Regions from separate parts of the Streptomyces longisporus genome, predicted to be linked through region 3. Evidence: riboswitches for the same ligand, from Rfam matches in the RefSeq annotation. Region 3 holds a riboswitch; each other region holds the start of a gene.
What was found. A riboswitch is a leader RNA that binds a small molecule or an ion and turns the genes downstream of it on or off. The one in region 3 is predicted to bind ZMP and ZTP.
Positions count from the first base shown of each region.

Region 1: it holds a riboswitch for ZMP and ZTP, as region 3 does, so the genes downstream of both, ABD355_RS17890 (bifunctional 5,10-methylenetetrahydrofolate dehydrogenase/5,10-methenyltetrahydrofolate cyclohydrolase) here and ABD355_RS32880 (glycine hydroxymethyltransferase) in region 3, are expected to answer to the same signal.
Region 2: it holds a riboswitch for ZMP and ZTP, as region 3 does, so the genes downstream of both, ABD355_RS05285 (phosphoribosylaminoimidazolecarboxamide formyltransferase) here and ABD355_RS32880 (glycine hydroxymethyltransferase) in region 3, are expected to answer to the same signal.

Region 1 covers NZ_BAAASG010000008.1:173,017-179,007, forward strand. Annotated here, with positions in the region: gene ctaD (aa3-type cytochrome oxidase subunit I) at 1-574, opposite strand, end outside; gene ABD355_RS17880 (RNA polymerase sigma factor) at 680-1,240, shown strand; gene ABD355_RS17885 (CU044_5270 family protein) at 1,233-2,201, shown strand; gene ABD355_RS17890 (bifunctional 5,10-methylenetetrahydrofolate dehydrogenase/5,10-methenyltetrahydrofolate cyclohydrolase) at 2,202-3,050, opposite strand; ZMP/ZTP riboswitch at 3,073-3,156, opposite strand; gene ABD355_RS17895 (nuclear transport factor 2 family protein) at 3,401-3,766, opposite strand; gene ABD355_RS17900 (hypothetical protein) at 3,939-4,232, shown strand; gene ABD355_RS17905 (type III PLP-dependent enzyme) at 4,317-5,525, opposite strand; gene ABD355_RS17910 (IucA/IucC family protein) at 5,522-5,991, opposite strand, start outside.
Region 2 covers NZ_BAAASG010000002.1:818,785-824,775, forward strand. Annotated here, with positions in the region: gene ABD355_RS05280 (helix-turn-helix transcriptional regulator) at 1-2,420, opposite strand, end outside; ZMP/ZTP riboswitch at 2,490-2,574, shown strand; gene ABD355_RS05285 (phosphoribosylaminoimidazolecarboxamide formyltransferase) at 2,606-3,760, shown strand; gene ABD355_RS05290 (IMP cyclohydrolase) at 3,818-4,498, shown strand; gene ABD355_RS05295 (TIGR03943 family putative permease subunit) at 4,485-5,213, opposite strand; gene ABD355_RS05300 (permease) at 5,210-5,991, opposite strand, start outside.
Region 3 covers NZ_BAAASG010000016.1:180,737-186,727, reverse strand. Annotated here, with positions in the region: partial or broken gene ABD355_RS32895 (FAD-dependent monooxygenase) at 1-61, opposite strand, end outside; gene ABD355_RS32890 (DMT family protein) at 342-1,181, opposite strand; gene rocD (ornithine--oxo-acid transaminase) at 1,325-2,530, opposite strand; ZMP/ZTP riboswitch at 2,635-2,724, shown strand; gene ABD355_RS32880 (glycine hydroxymethyltransferase) at 2,770-4,221, shown strand; partial or broken gene ABD355_RS32875 (siderophore-interacting protein) at 4,325-4,468, opposite strand; gene trpS (tryptophan--tRNA ligase) at 4,558-5,571, shown strand; gene ABD355_RS32865 (2'-5' RNA ligase family protein) at 5,709-5,991, shown strand, end outside.

The DNA of each region.
Region 1 (5,991 bases), on a different contig from region 3:
CCGTCAGCAGCACGTTCCACGTGAAGATCGGCATGCGGAACATGGTCATGCCCGGCGCGCGCATGCAGATGATGGTGGTGATGAAGTTGACCGCACCGAGGATCGTGCCGAAGCCGGAGAAGGCCAGACCCATGATCCACAGGTCGGCGCCGACGCCCGGGCTGCGGACCGCGTCCGACAGCGGGGAGTAGGCGAACCAGCCGAAGTCGGCCGCACCCTGCGGGGTGAGGAAGCCGCCCACCGCGATGGTCGAGCCGAGGAGATAGAGCCAGTAGGCGAGCATGTTCAGCCGCGGGAACGCCACATCCGGGGCGCCGATCTGCAGTGGCATGATCCAGTTGGCGAAGCCCGCGAACAGCGGCGTCGCGAACATCAGCAGCATGATCGTGCCGTGCATCGTGAACGCCTGGTTGAACTGCTCGTTCGACATGATCTGCAGGCCCGGACGGGCCAGCTCGGCGCGCATCAGCAGCGCCATCACGCCGCCGATCAGGAAGAACGCGAACGACGTGACCAGATACAGCGTTCCGATCGTCTTGTGATCAGTGGTCGTCAGCCACTTGAGGTGCCTCATGCCCCGCCTGTGTCCGGTCCGGGCACGCCGGTCACACTCGGGTGACGCGACGAGAATCACGGAAACGGGTGTGACGATCCGGATGGTGCCGGACACGAACGGGACATGAGCAACGACGAGATCTTCGCCGCTGCCTATCGCGAGCACTACTGGGCGGTCAGCCGCTATGTCGCGCGGCGACTGGACGGGCGGACCAGCGAGGTGGAGGAAGTGGTGGCGGAGGTGTTCACGGTCGCCTGGCGACGCCGGGCCGACCTGCCGGGAGCCCCCCTGCCCTGGCTGTACGGCGTGGCCCGCAACTGCCTGGCGAACGCGGTACGCGGCTACGGGCGGCGCCGCCGCCTGGTCGACCGCCTGGGCAACGACGAGACCGCGCACGGCCGGCAGATCGCGGCGAGCCCCGACGCGGAGACCCCGGGCAGCTGGGTGCACGAGGCACTCGCCCGGCTGTCCGAGGCCGACCAGGAGGTGCTGCGCCTGACGGCATGGGAGGAACTGGGCATCGACGAGGTCGCCGTCGCCCTCGGCTGCGGAACGAGGGCCGCATCGATGCGGCTGCACCGCGCCCGACGCCGGCTGAGAGCCGAGATAGACCGCATGGGCCCCCTGCGCCCCAGCGCGACCTCCGCCGACGCGACCCCCTCGAAGGAACCCGGCCATGGCTGACGAACTCGAACTCCTGCGCCGCGCCAACCCGGTGCCGGTCGACGGCCCCCACTACGGCGACGGCCCCCTCGACCACCACGCCGAACGCCGGCTCAACCGGCTGCTGCACGAACGCCCCACGGGCCGCCGCACCCGGCTCGTGTGGAGCCTCGCCACCACCGCCGTGGTCGCCACGACCGCGTTGGCGCTGCTGCTCAGCGGCCCCGGCACCGCGCCCGCGGTCGCCGCTCCCCGCCCGCTGGTCGTCCAGGCCGACTCCACCCCCGTACCCCTGGAAGAACTCGCCGACCGCGCACAACGGCAGGCCGCGGCGGAGGATGCGCCGAAGCTGCGCAAGGGCACACATGTGCAGTCCTGGAGCCTCGGCATGAGCGACGACAAGCCCCCGATCACGCTCCCCGAGGAGCGCGTCGTGCGCTGGCAGGCCGACGGCAGCCACACCGAGCTCGTGGTGGCGACCGACCCCCGCCACCCCGGCCGGCCGGTCCTGCGCGACGACGGCGATCCGCACCTGGTGGAGGACGGCCATGTCATCAGTAGCCAGACCTTTCCGCCCAGCTGGAGCGACGCGCCGCCCGAGTCGCCCCCGCCGAACGACACGGCGCGGCTGCGGGCCTATCTCCAGGAGGCCTCGTACACCCGCACCAGGCTGACGACCCCCGAACTCCTCGACGCCGTAGGGGCGTTGCTCGACCACTGGACCCTCGGCGCCCGCGAGTCCGCGACGCTGGCCCGGCTTCTCGCGGGCACCGAGGGGCTGCGGCCGGTCGGCCAGGTCACGGACCGGCTCGGGCGGAGCGGCCAGGCGTACGAGTACGAGGGCGCCGGTTACCGGCGGATGCTGATCATGCAGCCGTCCACCGGTGCGGTCCTCGGCCTGGAGACCGTCTTCACCAGGGCGGAGCCGGAGTACGGCGTCAAGGCCGGCGACGTCATGGACTACAGCGCCTGGATGCCCTGATCACACCCCGAGCTGCCGGGCGGCGGCAGCGACGGTCTGCTCCAGCAGCGTGGCGATCGTCATCGGACCGACACCGCCCGGCACCGGAGTGATCAGCCCGGCCCGCTCCACGGCGGAGTCGAAGTCGACGTCGCCGACGTTGCCCGGGTTGTAGCCGGCGTCGATCACCACCGCGCCGGGCTTGATGTCCTCGCCCCGGATCAACCGCGGCCGCCCCACGGCGGCGACCACGAGGTCCGCCTCCCGTACGACCGAGGACAGGTCCCGGGTACGCGAGTGGCAGTACGTCACCGTGGCGTCGCGGGCGAGCAGCAGCATGCCGGCCGGCTTGCCGAGGATGGCGCTGCGGCCCACGACCACGGCCCGCTTCCCGGACGGGTCGACGCCGTACTCGTCGAGCAGCCGCATGATGCCGCCCGGCGTGCACGACACGAAGCCCGGCAGGCCGAAGCTCATCGTCGCGAAGGAGGCGAAGGTGACGCCGTCGACGTCCTTCTCGGGCGCGATCGCCTCGAACGCGGCCCGCTCGTCGATGTGCTCGCCCATCGGGTGCTGCAGCAGAATGCCGTGCACACCGGGGTCGTCCGACAGGGAGCGCAGGGCGCCGACGAGTTCCTCGGTGGTCGTGTCGGCGGGAAGTTCCACCTGGCGCGACTCGATACCGGCCTTGCGGCAGCGGTTCCGCTTCATCCGGACATAGGTGACGGACGCGGGGTCCTCGCCGACCAGGACCGTCGCCAGACAGGGCGCCGTTCCGGTCCGTTCGGTGAGGTCGGCCGCCCGCTCTGCGGTGTCCGCGACGATGCGCCGGGCAAGGGAGGTGCCGTCGATGAGCCGGGCCTGGGACATGATCCACTCCTGGGCTGGTGTGACGTAGCGCCCAGGCGCACGGCATCGACTCTGCGTGGCCGCTTCCCGGTGGTGCTCCACCTCAGCGCCAGTCACGGCCCGCCCTCAGACTAGCCGAGCCGCCACGACGGTCAGGAGCCGATTTCACCGGTGCAGCACGCGCCGCCTTCGCGCGGCGGGAAGCCGGCGGGACCGCCTCGCTCTCAGCACCGACCGCAGCAGGGCCATCGAGGCCAGTCGTTGTGCCATACGGGTCCGAGGCCGGGCCGGACGCCCTCGCCCCAGTGCCGCACGGGCCGAGAAGGTCCAGGTCAACCGAGAGGTGACCTGAACCCTCGCGGTTCTGCCTCCTACTCGTCCCATGCCTGGATCAGAACCTCTTCGGCGATCTTGCCGTCGCGCAGTGTGATCATCGACTCGGCCAGGACCCGCGTCCCGTCCGAGTACTGGCAGGACTGGCTGTAGGCGGCATGGTCGCCCTGAATGATGCACTGGTCCACTTTGTGTGTCATGTCACGGCTGTAGATGTCTTCGAACATCGCGCCGATCTCCTGACGACCGCGCAGAACCTTGGGCTGGCTGGGCTGCGTGTTGCGGTCCACGATGCGTATCTGCGCGTCGTCCGCGTAGAGCGACAGAAGATCCGCCGCAGTGTGTCCTTCGATCCCCTTGCGCAGGGTGTCCGCGCTGAAGCCGGGAGTTGCCGTGGTGCCCATGATGACCTCCTTCGAGGGCCGCGACCCGAGGAGCTGCGGGCCGCGAAGGACCTCTCCTTTGAGGCTCCTCCGCCGCGGCAGCCTCGGCAAGCGCAGCCGGAGCACTGCCCCTGATGGGTGAGTGGCGGGGCGCGGCCGTGACCGCCGCAGGCCCGGTGACGTTGTGGGAAGCATGATCTCAACACGACGTATCGTCGCCGCCGTTGGTCTCGCCGCAGGAATCACCGCCCTTGCCGCGCCGCTTGCCTGTGCGTCCGACGCGACCATCCAGAACAAGGACGCGAGCGAGCTCAACCCGATCTCCACGCTCGACTCGCTCGCCCAGAGCGGCATCCCGGCGGAGCGCAGGGCCGAGGTGCCGCGCCCCTCCGAGCAGCTGCAGCACCTGAACCGCCTCAACAACCTCGAGCAGCTGGACCGGGTGGCCCGCATGGGAGCCGCAAGCGGGTTCCCGGGGGCCCTGTAACACGCCGACGCCGCATCGAACGTCCGCGCACAGCGAAAGGGCCGCCCCTCTCCGGGCGGCCCTTTCGCTGTGCCGGTGACCTGATCACAGCCCGGCGGTTGAAGGGTGAAGGAAGTGGAAACCGGGCCGGGGGTGCATCAGGAAGTCGTGGTGGGAGATGTTCCACGCGTAGGCGCCCGCGAGCGAGAACACCACCCGGTCGCCCGCCCTGAGCCCCGGCGCGGGGACCCGGCGGGCCAGGACGTCCTTCGGTGTGCACAGCTGCCCCGCCACGGTGACCCGGTCGCCTTCGGCGGCCGACCGCGGCCACGGGTGCGGCCAGGCGTCCACCGTCAGCACGGAACAGGGCTGGTCATGCCCCTTCGTCGCCGGGGTCCGCAGATGATGGGTGCCGCCGCGGACCACCGCGAAGTCCTCGCCGTGGCTGCGCTTCACGTCCAGCACCTCGGTGGCGTACCAGCCGCAGTACGCCGTCAGCGCCCGCCCCGGCTCGATGCGCAGGGTCAGCCCGGGGTGCGCCTCGGTCAGACGGGCGAGCCCGCTGCCGTACGCGGTCCAGTCGAAGCGGCGCTCCGGATCGGTGTAGTCGACGGTCATCCCGCCGCCGACGTTCACCTCGGCGAGCGGAACACCGAGACCCGTCACCCAGGACACGATGGACTCGGCCACCGCCAGCTGCTCCGTCGCCTCCAGGCCGCTGGCCAGGTGCGCGTGAACACCCCGTAGTTCGAGGTGCGGATACATCCCGTCGGCGAGCGCCCGGACGACATCGACGGCCTGCGCCGGATCCAGGCCGAACGGGGTGGGACGGCCCCCCATCGCCAGTGAGCTGCCCGCCAGCGCCCCGTCCGCGACCGGAAGATTGACGCGGACCAGGACCGCCACCCGTCGCCCCGGCGCGCATGTCCGCGCCAGCTCGGCCAGCATGCGCAGCTCGTACTCGCTCTCCACATGGAAACGCTCGACGCCGAGCTCCAGCGCGGCCCGCACCTCGTCCGGCGTCTTGCCGGGACCGCCGAAGGCGAGCGGCCGCTCCGGCACCGCCTTGGCCACATGGGCGAGTTCACCGCCCGAGGAGACCTCGTAGCCGTCCACGTACGGGCCGAGCGCGCCGAGGATCTCCGGCTCCGGGTTGGCCTTGGCGGCGTAGTACACCTCGACCCGCTCCGGCAGTGCGGCCCGCACCGCGGCGGCATCGGCCCGCAGCGCCGCCAAGTCGTAGAGGTACGCGGGCAGTTCGGTGGCGGGCAGGGACAGGACGCGGTCGCGGACCGCGGGTGTCGGGTCGGTCATCGGGGGCTCCCGGTCGAGTCGCGCAGGATGTCCTCGGCGAGCGGGGACGGCAGCCGGACGTAGCCGGCGTCCCGGTCCGCCTTGCGCTCCCAGCGGGTCAGCAGATTGGCCTTGGCGGGCAGTGGCACCCCGGCGAGGAGGGCGGCGAGCCTCGGTGGGCAGCCGTGGCGGTCGGCGTACCTCTGCAGCGTGGCGCGCACCCGGGACCACAGGGCCGCCTCCGCCTGCGGATGCAGGTCGGCGAGGGCGGCGAGCAGCTCGGCGATGTGGTTGACGAGCAGGCAGTAGACGACCCGGTCCCAGCCGCGCTGGGCGTCGTACGTCATCGGGTCCGCGACGTCGGGTGGCAGTGCGGCCAGCGTCTCGGCGTGGTGTTCGGGGACGAGCTTGGTGCCCTCCAGGTCGCGGAAGATGACCTGGGCGGGCATGCCGTCGGCGCCGACGCACACCAGGACGTTCTGCAGGT
Region 2 (5,991 bases), on a different contig from region 3:
TGCAGCTGGCGTTCGGTGAGACCGGCAGGGTTGCCGCGGGTGGCGGCGAGCGGGCCGCGCGGGATGCGGCGCACGCCGAGGCCGCGCAGTTCGGCGCGGACCAGCCGGGCCAGCGGCTCGGCGCCCAGCGCGTCGAGCCGGGCGAGGGCGGTGAGCTTGTCGGCGGGCTCCGGGCTCTCGGCGAGGGCGGCGGCGTATTCGTAGGGGCAGCCCGCCGTGTGCCACAGGGCCGCGGCCCGCCGCCACTGCCCGCGAGCCTGCAGCGCATACGGATGCCCCGAGTCGTCCGCCGGGACGGGGTGCCCGGACTTGGTGAGCCAGTAGCCGAGTTCGGCGCGGTAGGGGACACCGGCCAGGTGGCGGGCCTGGGCGTGCACCGGGGCGACGGCCTCGACGACGGCGGCGTGGTCGCCGCGCAGCCAGGCGGCCTCCGCGAGCGCGGCGGCGACGGGGCCCGTGCGCTGAAGTTCCCGCGTGCGTACGGCGATCTCGCGGGCCTCGGTGAGGAGTTCGTCGGCGCCGGGCCGGCCGCAGCGGGTGCGCACCCGGGCCAGGACGGTCAGCGCCGGGCAGCGCGCGGGCAGGAAGTCGTGGATGCCGAACTCGGCGTGCCGCTCGGCCTCGTCCCAGTCGGCGGCGGCGAGCCGGCGTATGGCCAGCTCGACATGGAGGTAGGTGAGGAAGCCCAGATGTTCGGCGCGGTCGGCCAGGTCCATGGCCGGGAGCAGGAAACGGTCGGCCTCCGCGAACTGCAGGTGGTCGAGCAGGGTCCAGATGAGGTTGGCGTAGGCACGGCAGGCGTGCTCGACCTCACCGGCGTCCAGGGCGACCGCGAGGCTCTCCTCCAACTGGTGCCGGCCGCCGGAATCTCCACCGCGCCAGCGGGCCGTGCCCATGTTGTTGAGGGCGTGCGAGAGGATCGCCGCGTCCTGGGTCTTCTGCGCGAGCACGATGGCCCGTTCGGCGTGTTCGACGGCCTCGGGATAGCGGTCGGACAGCATGCGCAGCTGGGCGATGTTGCTGACCGCAAGGGCCAGCAGCCGGTCGTCGCCAGCGTGTTCCAGGACGGCGACGGCCTCGCGGGCGGCCTCCTGCGCCTCGTCGGCGTCCCCGGCCCACCAGTGGATACGGGAGAGCCAGCGCAGGTCGGCGCCGAGGGCGAGGGTGTCGCCGAGGGAGCGGCGCAGGGCGACCGCCTCGCGCTGGGCGGTGACGGCGGCAGTCGAGTCGGCGATGGTGTAGCTCTCCACGGCATAGCGTTCGAGCAGGTCGGCGAGGTCGGGCGGAGGATAGCGGTGCCGTTGCCGCAGGACGAGGCGCAGCTGGGCGGCGGCCTCGCGGTGCGCACCGGCTCCCGCGGCGTCGCGAGCGGCGTCGGGCCCGTAGCGGGCGATGGCGTCCTGGTCGCCGGCCTGGGCGGCGTGGTGGACGATGCGGGCGGCATCCGAGCCGGGCCGGGCGACGAGGGCCGCGAGGACGCCGCGGTTGAGGTCGATGCGCCGGGCGGTGGGCACGGAGTCGGCGACCGCCCGCCGGATCAACTCGTGCCGGAACGCCACCCGTTCCGGTGCCACGGCCAGCAGCCCGCGCTGCTCGGCCGCGGCAAGGACGGTCACCCCGTCGTGGAGCAGCGCATCCACCAGCGGGCGTTCGACCGCCGAGGGGACGACGGCGAGCTGCTCCAGTGCGTCGACGGTGGCCGGTTCCAGTCCGCGCAGCCGGGCGAGCACGGCGTCGACGACGGTCGGGGGCACTCCCCCGGTGCCGCCGGAGGCGAGGACCTCGGCGACGAAGAAGGGGTTGCCGGACGTGACTTCGTAGACCTGAGCGGGGTCGAGGCGGCCGGCCGCGCTGAGCGTGCGGACGGCGGCGAGTGACAGCCTGGCCAGGGGCAGGCGGTGCACGCGGGGTGCGCGGGAGACCTGGCCGAGGAGGTGGCGCAGGGGGTGTCCGCGGCTCAGCTCGTCGTCGCGGTAGGTGAGGACGAGCAGGGCGGGCAGCCGCTCCATGCGCCGGACGAGGAAACGCAGGGCGTCCAGGGACGCCTCGTCGGCCCAGTGCACATCCTCGACGACGAGTACCGCAGGGTGCGGGGTCACGGCCAGCTCGCCGTGCAGGGCCTCGTAGACGCGGTGGCGGTCGCCGCCCTCGGTGACGGCGCGGGCGAGTTCGGCTCCGACGCTGCCGACGAGGTCGCGGAACGGCCCGAGGGGGCGCCGGGTGGCGAGGTCGTCGCACTGTCCGACGAGCACCCGGGCCTGCGTGGGGAGCCGCTCGGGCATGGCCCTCACCAGGCTCGACTTGCCGATTCCTGCCTCGCCGAAGACGAGCACCACCGAACCGGCCCCGTCGGCCGCCTCCCGTGCGGCCGTGGCCAGCTGTGCCAGCTCGGGCTCGCGCTCGAGGATCCCCCGGTCCACGCCGCCGATTCTGCCACCGGAGCCGGGCGGGATGACGGGTCCTGCCGGTCGGATGTTGCCGGTAGAGTCGGGTCCGGCCGCGACTGGCGAGGGTGGACGACCACCGGGGAGCGGCCGTGGTTCAGCGTGAGCGTCGACCGCCTGGGCGCCTCCGTCGGTGATGTTCCCGCTGAGGAGGCCATGACGTGGATCTGCGGTACGGAATGAACCCGCAGCAGAGTGCGGATGCCACGCCGGTGCGGCCCGGCCGGTGGCCGGTTCGGGTGGTGCACGGAAGACCGTCGTACATCAACATGCTCGACGCCCTGAACGGCTGGCAGCTGGTGCGGGAGGCAAGCCGCTGCCTCGGCCGGCCAGCGGCCGCTTCCTTCAAGCACGTCTCACCAGCCGGTGCGGCCGTGGCCGGGCCCGTCGACGAGGTGACGGCACAGCTGCACGGCGTCGACCGGGCCGAGACTGGCGCCCTGACCAGTGCGTATCTGCGCGCCCGGGACGCCGACCCGAAGTCGTCCTACGGCGACTTCGCCGCCGTCTCGCACCCGGTCGACGAGGAGCTCGCCGAACTGCTGGCCCAAGTCGTGTGCGACGGCATCATCGCGCCCGGCTATGCGCCGGGCACCGTGGGCAGACTCGGCAGGAAGAAGAACGGCCGCTTCCTCGTCCTGGAGGCGGATCCGGCCTTTGTGCCGCCGGAGCGGGAGACGCGCGAGCTCTTCGGTCTGCGGCTGAGTCAGCAGCGGGACGAAGTGCCGTGTGCGGAAACGCTGTTGGAGAACGTCGTGTGCGGCGCGCTCCCCACGACGGCCGCGGAAGACCTTCTGCTGGGCCTGGTGGTGCTGCGTCACACGCAGTCGAACTCCGTGTGCTATCTGCGCGACGGGGCGACCCTGGGCATCGGCGCCGGGCAGCAGTCCCGCGTGGACTGCACACGGCTGGCGGGGGCGAAGGCCGGCACCTGGTGGCTGCGCCGCCATCCGGCGGTGCGCGCGCTCGCCTTCGGGCCGGGCGTCCGGCGCCAGGACCGGATCAACTGGCAGCTCCGGTTCATCGAGGGGGACCTCACGGCGGACGAGAGGGCCAGGCTGTCCGCTGCCCTGGCGCAGCCGGTGCCGGAGTTCACGGCCGGCAGCCGCGCCGAGTGGACGGCCCGTCTGAAGGGGGTCTCGTTCGTCTCCGACGGAGCTCTGCCGTTCCGCGACAACGTCGACCACGCCCAGCGGCACGGTGTCGACTACATCGCCGAGCCGGGCGGATCGATCCGCTCCACGGAGATCGAGGACGCCTGCCGCGAGCACGGGATCAGCCTGGTCCGCACCGGCCTCAGGCTCTTCCACCACTGAGCAACGCCCCGTCAGGCCAAACCCGACGCCCTCGCACCGACCAGAAAGCTCATCAGCATGCTCACCGTTCATGACCTGCTGGCCGCCAACCCCTACCCCGGCCGCGGAGTCCTGTGCGCCCGCACCCGCTCCGGGGCCGTGCTGGGCGGCTACTTCCTCACCGGCCGCAGCCCGGCCTCACGCGACCGCGCGCTGCGGCTGATCGACGACGACCTCGTGGTGGGCCCGCTCACTCCCGGGGAGCGCGATCCCCTGCGTCACTACGCCGCCGCCACGACCACGAGCGAATGGCTGGTGCTGGGCAACGGAGAGCAGGTGTCCCAGGCCGCGGAACGGCTCAGGGCGGGAGCCTCGCCGACCGAGGCGCTCAGCGGCTTCGAGTACGAACCCGACCCTCCGATCCGCACCTCCCGCCTCACCGCGCTGATCAGCCGCGACAGCGGACGCACCACATTCTTCGGGGCCGCCCGCCCCAGCCGCGCCGCACGCCCGACCAGCAACGTGATGACCCTCGCCGTAGAGGATCTGCAACCGGGCGAGGCGGTCCTGCTGACGACCTATGAATCCGACGGCGAACAAGTGTCGGTGGCCGCTCCTTTCACCGAGGTCACCGTCGACGCCGGGAACGGGCCGGAACTGTTGGACGAGATCTGGTGGGCGCTCGACGAACGGTTCAGGATCGCTGCCGCCGTCGTCGACCCTGTGCGGGGAGCGGGATCCGCCCTCACGACGGCGTGAGCGGAAGGTCGTCCGTGTAGGCGTTGACCGGTGGGGAGATGCGCTCGGTGCGGTGGACGTCGAGGGCTGCCGTCGCGGACTTCGTACCGAGCGTGCCCTTGGGGTGCCAGGTTCCGGTGACGGCCACCCAGGTGTTGGCCGGCAGTGCGGTGGCCCCGTACATGCGGACCTTGACCGACTGGGAGTCCGCCGCGCAGCAGGTGAAGATGATCCGGGTGAGATACCAGCCGCCGCCGTGCCCCGCCGGGGTGACGAAGCCGGTCATCTGGATGCTGCGGCCTCTGACGGCCTGCTCCCGGTCCTGCTGGACCCGGGCGGTGAAGTCGGTGAGGGTCATCGGCAGCGGGACGGTCGCGGGCAGCGGATCGAACCGCTGCGCCTTCGGCACGGCCTTGTTGCTCGCGTGCGAGGCGGTGTACGCACCGAGGGCGGGCGGTGCGTAGAGGAGCAGGCTGAGCGCGGGCAGGAACAGCAGCCAGGCGATGCGGGGTGCGGTGGAGTGGTCGTGGCCGTGTGCGTGCGCGTCGGCTGCGGGGGCCGCCCGGTCCAGCGCTGCTGCCACCAGGCCCAGCAGCAGGAGCAGCACCCCGGAGGCGATCAGCAGGGGGCGCAGGCCTTCCTTGACGTAGCGCAGACAGAGGTCGCTGAACAGGGCGGCGTGCAGCAGGCCCAGGCCGGTCAGGACCAGCAGGAGGATTTGGGCGTGGCGCTTCACAGTAGTGCGCCTCCGATCAGGACCCCGGCGGCCACGGCCACCACCGTGGTCGCCGTCGAGAAGCGCAGGGCGAAGGACCGGCCGAACGTGCCCGCCTGAAGGGCGATCAGTTTCAGGTCGACCATGGGGCCGACCACCATGAACACCAGCCGGGCGGTGGGCGAGAAGCCGGTGAGTGAGGCGGCGACGAACGCGTCGGCCTCCGAGCAGACGGCCAGCAGGACGGCGAGCGCGGCCAGGAAGAGCACCGACAGCCAGGGGGAGCCGGAGAAGGTGTCGAGGACCGAGCGCGGCACGGCCACGTTGAAGGTGGCCGCGGCCATCGCGCCCAATACCAGGAAGCCACCGGCGTGCAGGAAGTCGTGCTGGAAGCCCAGGCGGAACTCCCGCGCGCGACTGTGTCCTGACCGGTGGCCGGTGTGGCGGACGGTCGGACGCAGCCACTCCTCGCGTCCCAGCCAGAGCCACAGCCAGCCCATCGCGGCCGCGGTGATCAGGGAGGCCAGCAGCCGGGCGGCGACCATGGCGGGGTTTCCCGGGAAGGCGACGGCCGTGGCGGTGAGCACGATCGGGTTGATCGCGGGTGCGGAGAGGAGGAAGGCGAAGGCGGCGGACGGGGTGACACCGCGGCGGATCAGGCTGTTCGCGACCGGCACCGAGGCGCACTCGCAGCCCGGCAGGACGACCCCCGCCACGCCGGCCACAGGGACGGCGAGTGCGGGCCTGCGGGGCAGGATCCGGGTGAACAGATCGGCCGGTACGAACGCGTTGATCGCCC
Region 3 (5,991 bases):
CCGCATCCGCGATCCCGGTGTTCATGCCCCGGGCCCCGAACGGTGGTAACAGATGCGCCGATCAGGTCGTGATACGCCTTCGGGTCGCTGTGAGCGTGCACGCCCCCCTTCGGGCGGCCCGTGGTGCCGGAGGCGTACGGGACGTGCAGCGGAGTGTGCGCGTCCACCGGACCCGGCACGGCCCCCGGTGTCCACGGCACCGGGCCGGTGCGAGGAAGGCGGCACCCACCCAGTACGCAAGAACTCCACAGCACGTTCAAACATTCAACGAAGTGTTTCAGCTTCCCGAAAGGGGGCGCCCGTCCGATCTACCGGCGGATATGCCGACGCGGGAACATCGCTCACGCCGTCTCCGCGGTCGGGGCGTCCGTGGTCGGTGCCTCCCCGAACCGCGCCAGCGCCAGCGCCCCCGCGACCGCGATCAGGAACCCCAGCACCGCAAGCCAGGCCAGCCCGTCCCGGGTGCGGTCCCCGAGCCACACCACACCCACCGCCGCCGGCCCGATCGTCTCGCCGATCACCATCCCGGCGGTGGCGGTGGTCACCGAGCCGCGCTGCAAGGCCGACGTCAGCAGCAGGAAGGCGGCGCCCCCGCCGATGACGAGGGCGTAGGTCGCCGGGTTGGTGAGCAGCTCTGACGGTGCGAGCGAGTCGATCAGCCGCACCGACACCTCCACCACCCCGAACCCGAACCCGGCTCCCAGGCCGAGCACCAGCGCCCGCCCGCGCCCGGACCACCGCCCTCCGAACAGCCCGAGCAGCAGCACCACGACGGCGATCGCGAGCATCGCGTACTTCAGCGCCGTCGACCCGTGACGGTCCCCCTCGGCCCCGGACGCCAGCCCCAGCATGGCGAGCCCGGCGCACACCACCGCGACCGCACCCCACTCCGTCCCGCTCAGCCGCACCTGCAGCAGTCGCGCCGCGACCACCCCGGTCACCGCCAGGCTGGACGCGAGCGCCGCGGCGACCGCGTAGATCGGGATCGACCGCAGGGCGGCGATCTGGAACAGGAACCCCAGCCCGTCCAGCGCCAGCCCGGCCAGATACCGCCACTGCCGCAAGGCCCGCAGCAGCAGCGCCGCCTCCCCGCCCCCACCCGTACCGGCCGTCCTCGCGGCAACCGCCTGCAAAACCGTCGCGGTACCGAAGCAGACCGCCGCGCCCAGCGCGCACACCATCCCAAAGATCACAAAGTGACTGTAGGGGAGACGCACAGCAGGCGGCGATGCCCCGGGGTCCGCTCTCACCGATCCTATGCTTTACACACCTACGTAAGGTGCATATCGATCGGCGTCCAGGGCCCCGGCCTCCGGCGCGCAGCTCAGATCCCGAGCACCGCCCGCAACTGCGCGAGCCCCCAGTCCAGGTCCTCCTTCGCGATCACCAACGGCGGTGCGATCCGCACCGTCGGACCGTGCGTGTCCTTCACCAGTACCCCCCGCTCCATCAGCTTCTCGGACACCTCCCGCCCGCTGCCGTACTGGGGCGCGATGTCGATGCCCGCCCACAGCCCCCGCCCGCGCACCGCCCTCACCCGGCCCGTGCCGCTCAACGCCCCCAGCTCCCGGTGCAGATGACCGCCCAGCTCCGCGGACCGCGCCTGGAACTCGCCCGTCCGCAGCATCGCGATCACCTCCAGGGCCACCGCACAGGCCAGCGGATTCCCGCCGAACGTCGAACCGTGCTCACCGGGCCGGAACACTCCGAGCACATCGGCCGACGACACCACCGCCGACACCGGCACGATCCCACCGCCCAACGCCTTGCCGAGCACATACACATCCGGCACCACGCCCTCGTGCTCGCACGCGAAGGTCTTTCCGGTCCGGCCAAGGCCCGACTGGATCTCGTCCGCCACGAACAGCACGTTCCGCTCGCGGGTCAGCTCCCGCACCGCCGGCAGATAACCGGCCGGCGGCACCAGCACCCCCGCCTCACCCTGGATCGGCTCCAGCAGCACGGCCACCGTGTTCTCCGTGACCGCCGACCGCATCGCCGTCAGGTCCCCGTACGGCACGATCTCGAAGCCCGGCGTGTACGGACCGAAGTCCGCCCGGGCCTCCGGGTCGGTGGAGAAGCTGACGAGGGTCGTCGTACGGCCGTGGAAGTTGTTGCCCGCGACCACGATCTTCGCCATCTCCGCGGGCACGCCCTTGACCCGGTACCCCCACTTCCGGGCCGTCTTCACGGCCGTCTCCACCGCTTCCGCGCCGGTGTTCATCGGCAGCACCAGCTCCATCCCGCACAGCTCGGCGAGCTCGGAGCAGAACGCCGCGAACCGGTCGTGATGAAACGCCCTCGACGTCAGCGTCACCCGCTCCAGCTGCGCCTTCGCCGCCTCCACCAGCCGCCGGTTGCGATGCCCGAAGTTGAGCGCCGAGTAACCGGCCAGCAGGTCCAGATACCGCCTCCCCTCCACATCCGTCATCCACGCCCCGTCCGCGGAGGCGACGACCACGGGCAGCGGGTGGTAGTTGTGCGCACTGTGCGCGTCGGCGGTGGCGATGAGCGCTTCCGTCGTGGTCACGGGACCTCCCGGGGGTGTGGCAGCCCTGCAGCGGCCCCCTCTTCCTATCGTCGCTCGCATGGTGGACGCGGGACCTGCGCTCTCCGGCGTGGCCGGTAGGCTGATCGACGGGTCGTGACTGGCGCGCATGGATGGGACGGACCATCGGGGAGCGACCCGTGCGTGACCGAGTGCCGTGCGCCTGGGCCAGACCGAGAACCGTGACCGCTTGCACGCCACGCCGCCCGGAGGCCGACGACATGTCAGAGCAGCAGCCCCTCTCCACCGAGTCCACCGCCTTCCGCGCCGCCCTCGACGTGATCCGCGCCGTCGAGCCGCGGGTCGCCGACGCCATCGGGCAGGAGGTCGCCGACCAGCGCGAGATGCTCAAGCTGATCGCCTCCGAGAACTACGCCTCCCCGGCCACCCTCCTCGCGATGGGCAACTGGTTCAGCGACAAGTACGCCGAGGGCACCATCGGCCGCCGCTTCTACGCAGGCTGCCGCAACGTCGACACCGTCGAGTCGCTCGCCGCCGAGCACGCCAAGGAGCTCTTCGGCGCCCGCCACGCCTACGTCCAGCCGCACTCCGGCATCGACGCCAACCTCGTCGCCTTCTGGTCCGTCCTCGCCGACCGGGTCGAGGCACCCTTCCTGGAGAAGACCGGCGCCCGCCAGGTCAACGACCTCACCGAGGCAGACTGGGCCGAACTCCGCCAGGCCTTCGGCAACCAGCGCATGCTCGGCATGTCCCTGGACGCCGGCGGCCACCTCACCCACGGCTTCCGCCCGAACATCTCCGGCAAGATGTTCGACCAGCGCTCCTACGGCACCGACCCCGCCACCGGCCTCATCGACTACGAGGCCCTGCGCGTCTCCGCCCGCGAGTTCAAGCCGCTGATCATCGTCGCCGGCTACTCCGCCTACCCGCGTCTGGTGAACTTCCGCATCATGCGGGAGATCGCCGACGAGGTCGGGGCGACCCTGATGGTGGACATGGCGCACTTCGCCGGCCTGGTCGCGGGCAAGGTGCTGACCGGTGACTTCGACCCGGTCCCGCACGCCCAGATCGTCACCACCACCACCCACAAGTCGCTGCGCGGCCCGCGCGGCGGCATGGTCCTGTGCGACGACTCCCTCAAGGACCAGGTCGACCGCGGCTGCCCGATGGTCCTCGGCGGCCCCCTCCCGCACGTCATGGCCGCCAAGGCCGTCGCCCTCGCCGAGGCCCGGCAGCCCTCCTTCCAGGACTACGCCCAGCGCATCGTCGACAACTCCCGCGCACTGGCGGAGGGCCTGATGCGCCGCGGCGCCACCCTCGTCACCGGCGGCACCGACAACCACCTCAACCTCATCGACGTGGCCACCTCCTACGGCCTCACCGGCCGTCAGGCCGAGGCGGCCCTGCTCGACTCGGGCATCGTCACCAACCGCAACGCCATCCCCGCCGACCCCAACGGCGCCTGGTACACCTCCGGCATCCGCATCGGCACCCCCGCGCTGACCACGCGCGGCCTGGGCACCGCCGAGATGGACGAGGTCGCGGGCCTGATCGACCGCGTCCTCACCACCGCCGAGCCGGGCACCACCAAGTCGGGCGCCCCGTCCAAGGCGCAGCACGTCCTCGACCCGAAGATCGCGGACGAGATCTCCCACCGCGCCACCGACCTCGTGGCCGGCTTCCCGCTGTACCCGGAGATCGACCTGGGCTGAGCAGCGCCCTCTCTTGAGTTGTCAAAGATCGATGGCGTTCGGAGATCGGTGAAGCTCAGATACCGGTGACGCTCACAGGTCGATGAGCTCCTGTCGTGGTTCCTCCTGCGGCGGTCCGGCACCCTGCCGGGCCGCCGCGCGCCGTATCGGCCCGCACCAGCTGCGCATACGCCTCCGGCTCCCCGGCGGGTTCGCGTGCGATCACCGCGGCCTCATCGACGATGCGGCCCCCCTCCCGCGTCCTCACAGCCTTGTTGCACCGCAGCAGACGGATCGGTTCCCAGCTGTTTCCGACCAGTTCCTGATCGGCTCGACAGACCTGAGAGAATGGTGAGCATGGCCTCTGACCGACCCCGCGTGCTCTCCGGAATCCAGCCCACCGCAGGCTCGTTCCACCTCGGCAACTACCTGGGCGCCGTCCGCCAGTGGGTGGCCCTGCAGGAGTCCCACGACGCGTTCTACATGGTCGTCGACCTGCACGCGATCACCGTTGCGCAGGACCCGGCGGAGCTGCGCGCCAACACCCGGCTCGCCGCCGCCCAGCTGCTCGCGGCCGGGCTCGACCCCGAGCGCTGCACGCTCTTCGTCCAGAGCCATGTGCCCGAGCACGCCCAGCTGGCCTGGGTCATGAACTGCCTCACCGGCTTCGGCGAGGCCTCCCGCATGACCCAGTTCAAGGACAAGTCCGCCAGGCAGGGCGCCGACCGCGCCTCCGTCGGCCTGTTCACGTACCCGATCCTCCAGGTCGCCGACATCCTGCTCTACCAGGCCAACGAGGTCCCGGTCGGCGAGGACCAGCGCCAGCACGTGGAGCTCACCCGTGACCTCGCCACGCGCTTCAACGGCCGCTTCGGCGAGACCTTCACCATCCCGAAGCCGTACATCCTCAAGGAGACGGCGAAGATCTACGACCTGCAGGACCCGTCGATCAAGATGAGCAAGTCGGCGTCCACGCCGAAGGGCCTCATCAACCTCCTCGACGACCCCAAGGCCACCGCCAAGAAGGTCAAGAGCGCGGTCACCGACACCGACACCGTCATCCGCTACGACGCCGAGAACAAGCCCGGCGTCAGCAATCTGCTCACCATCTACTCCACCCTCACCGGCAAGACGATCGCGGAGCTGGAGCAGGAGTACGAGGGCAAGATGTACGGCGCGCTCAAGACGGACCTCGCCGAGGTCATGGTCGAGTTCGTGACGCCCTTCCGGGAGCGCACCCAGCAGTATCTGGACGACTCGGAGACGCTGGACTCCATCCTGGCCAAGGGCGCCGAGAAGGCCCGTGCGGTCGCCGCGGAGACCCTCTCCCAGGCGTACGACAAGGTGGGCTTCCTGCCCGCCAAGCACTGACGCACCCCGGCGCACGCGTGTGCCACTCGGCAGAGCGCTGCACATCACTACGGTTGCGCCTGCCCGCGACCCGGCCGTGGCCGTACAGTCGATAGCCGACGGCTGAGAACAAATCCGTCACGACGACAGGAGACGACGTGGGGACCGTAACGATCGGCGTGTCGATCGCGGTCCCGGAGCCTCACGGCAGCCTGCTCCAACAGCTGCGCGCGGGCTTCGGCGACGCCGCTGCTCACGGCATCCCCACGCACGTCACCCTGCTGCCGCCGACCGAGGTCGACGGCAGCGATCTGCCGGCCGTGGAGGCGCATCTGGCCGAGGTCGCCGCGACGGGCCGGCCGTTCCCGATGCGGCTGTCCGGCACCGGCACCTTCCGGCCCCTGTCACCCGTCGTCTACGTGCGGATCGCCGAGGGGGCCG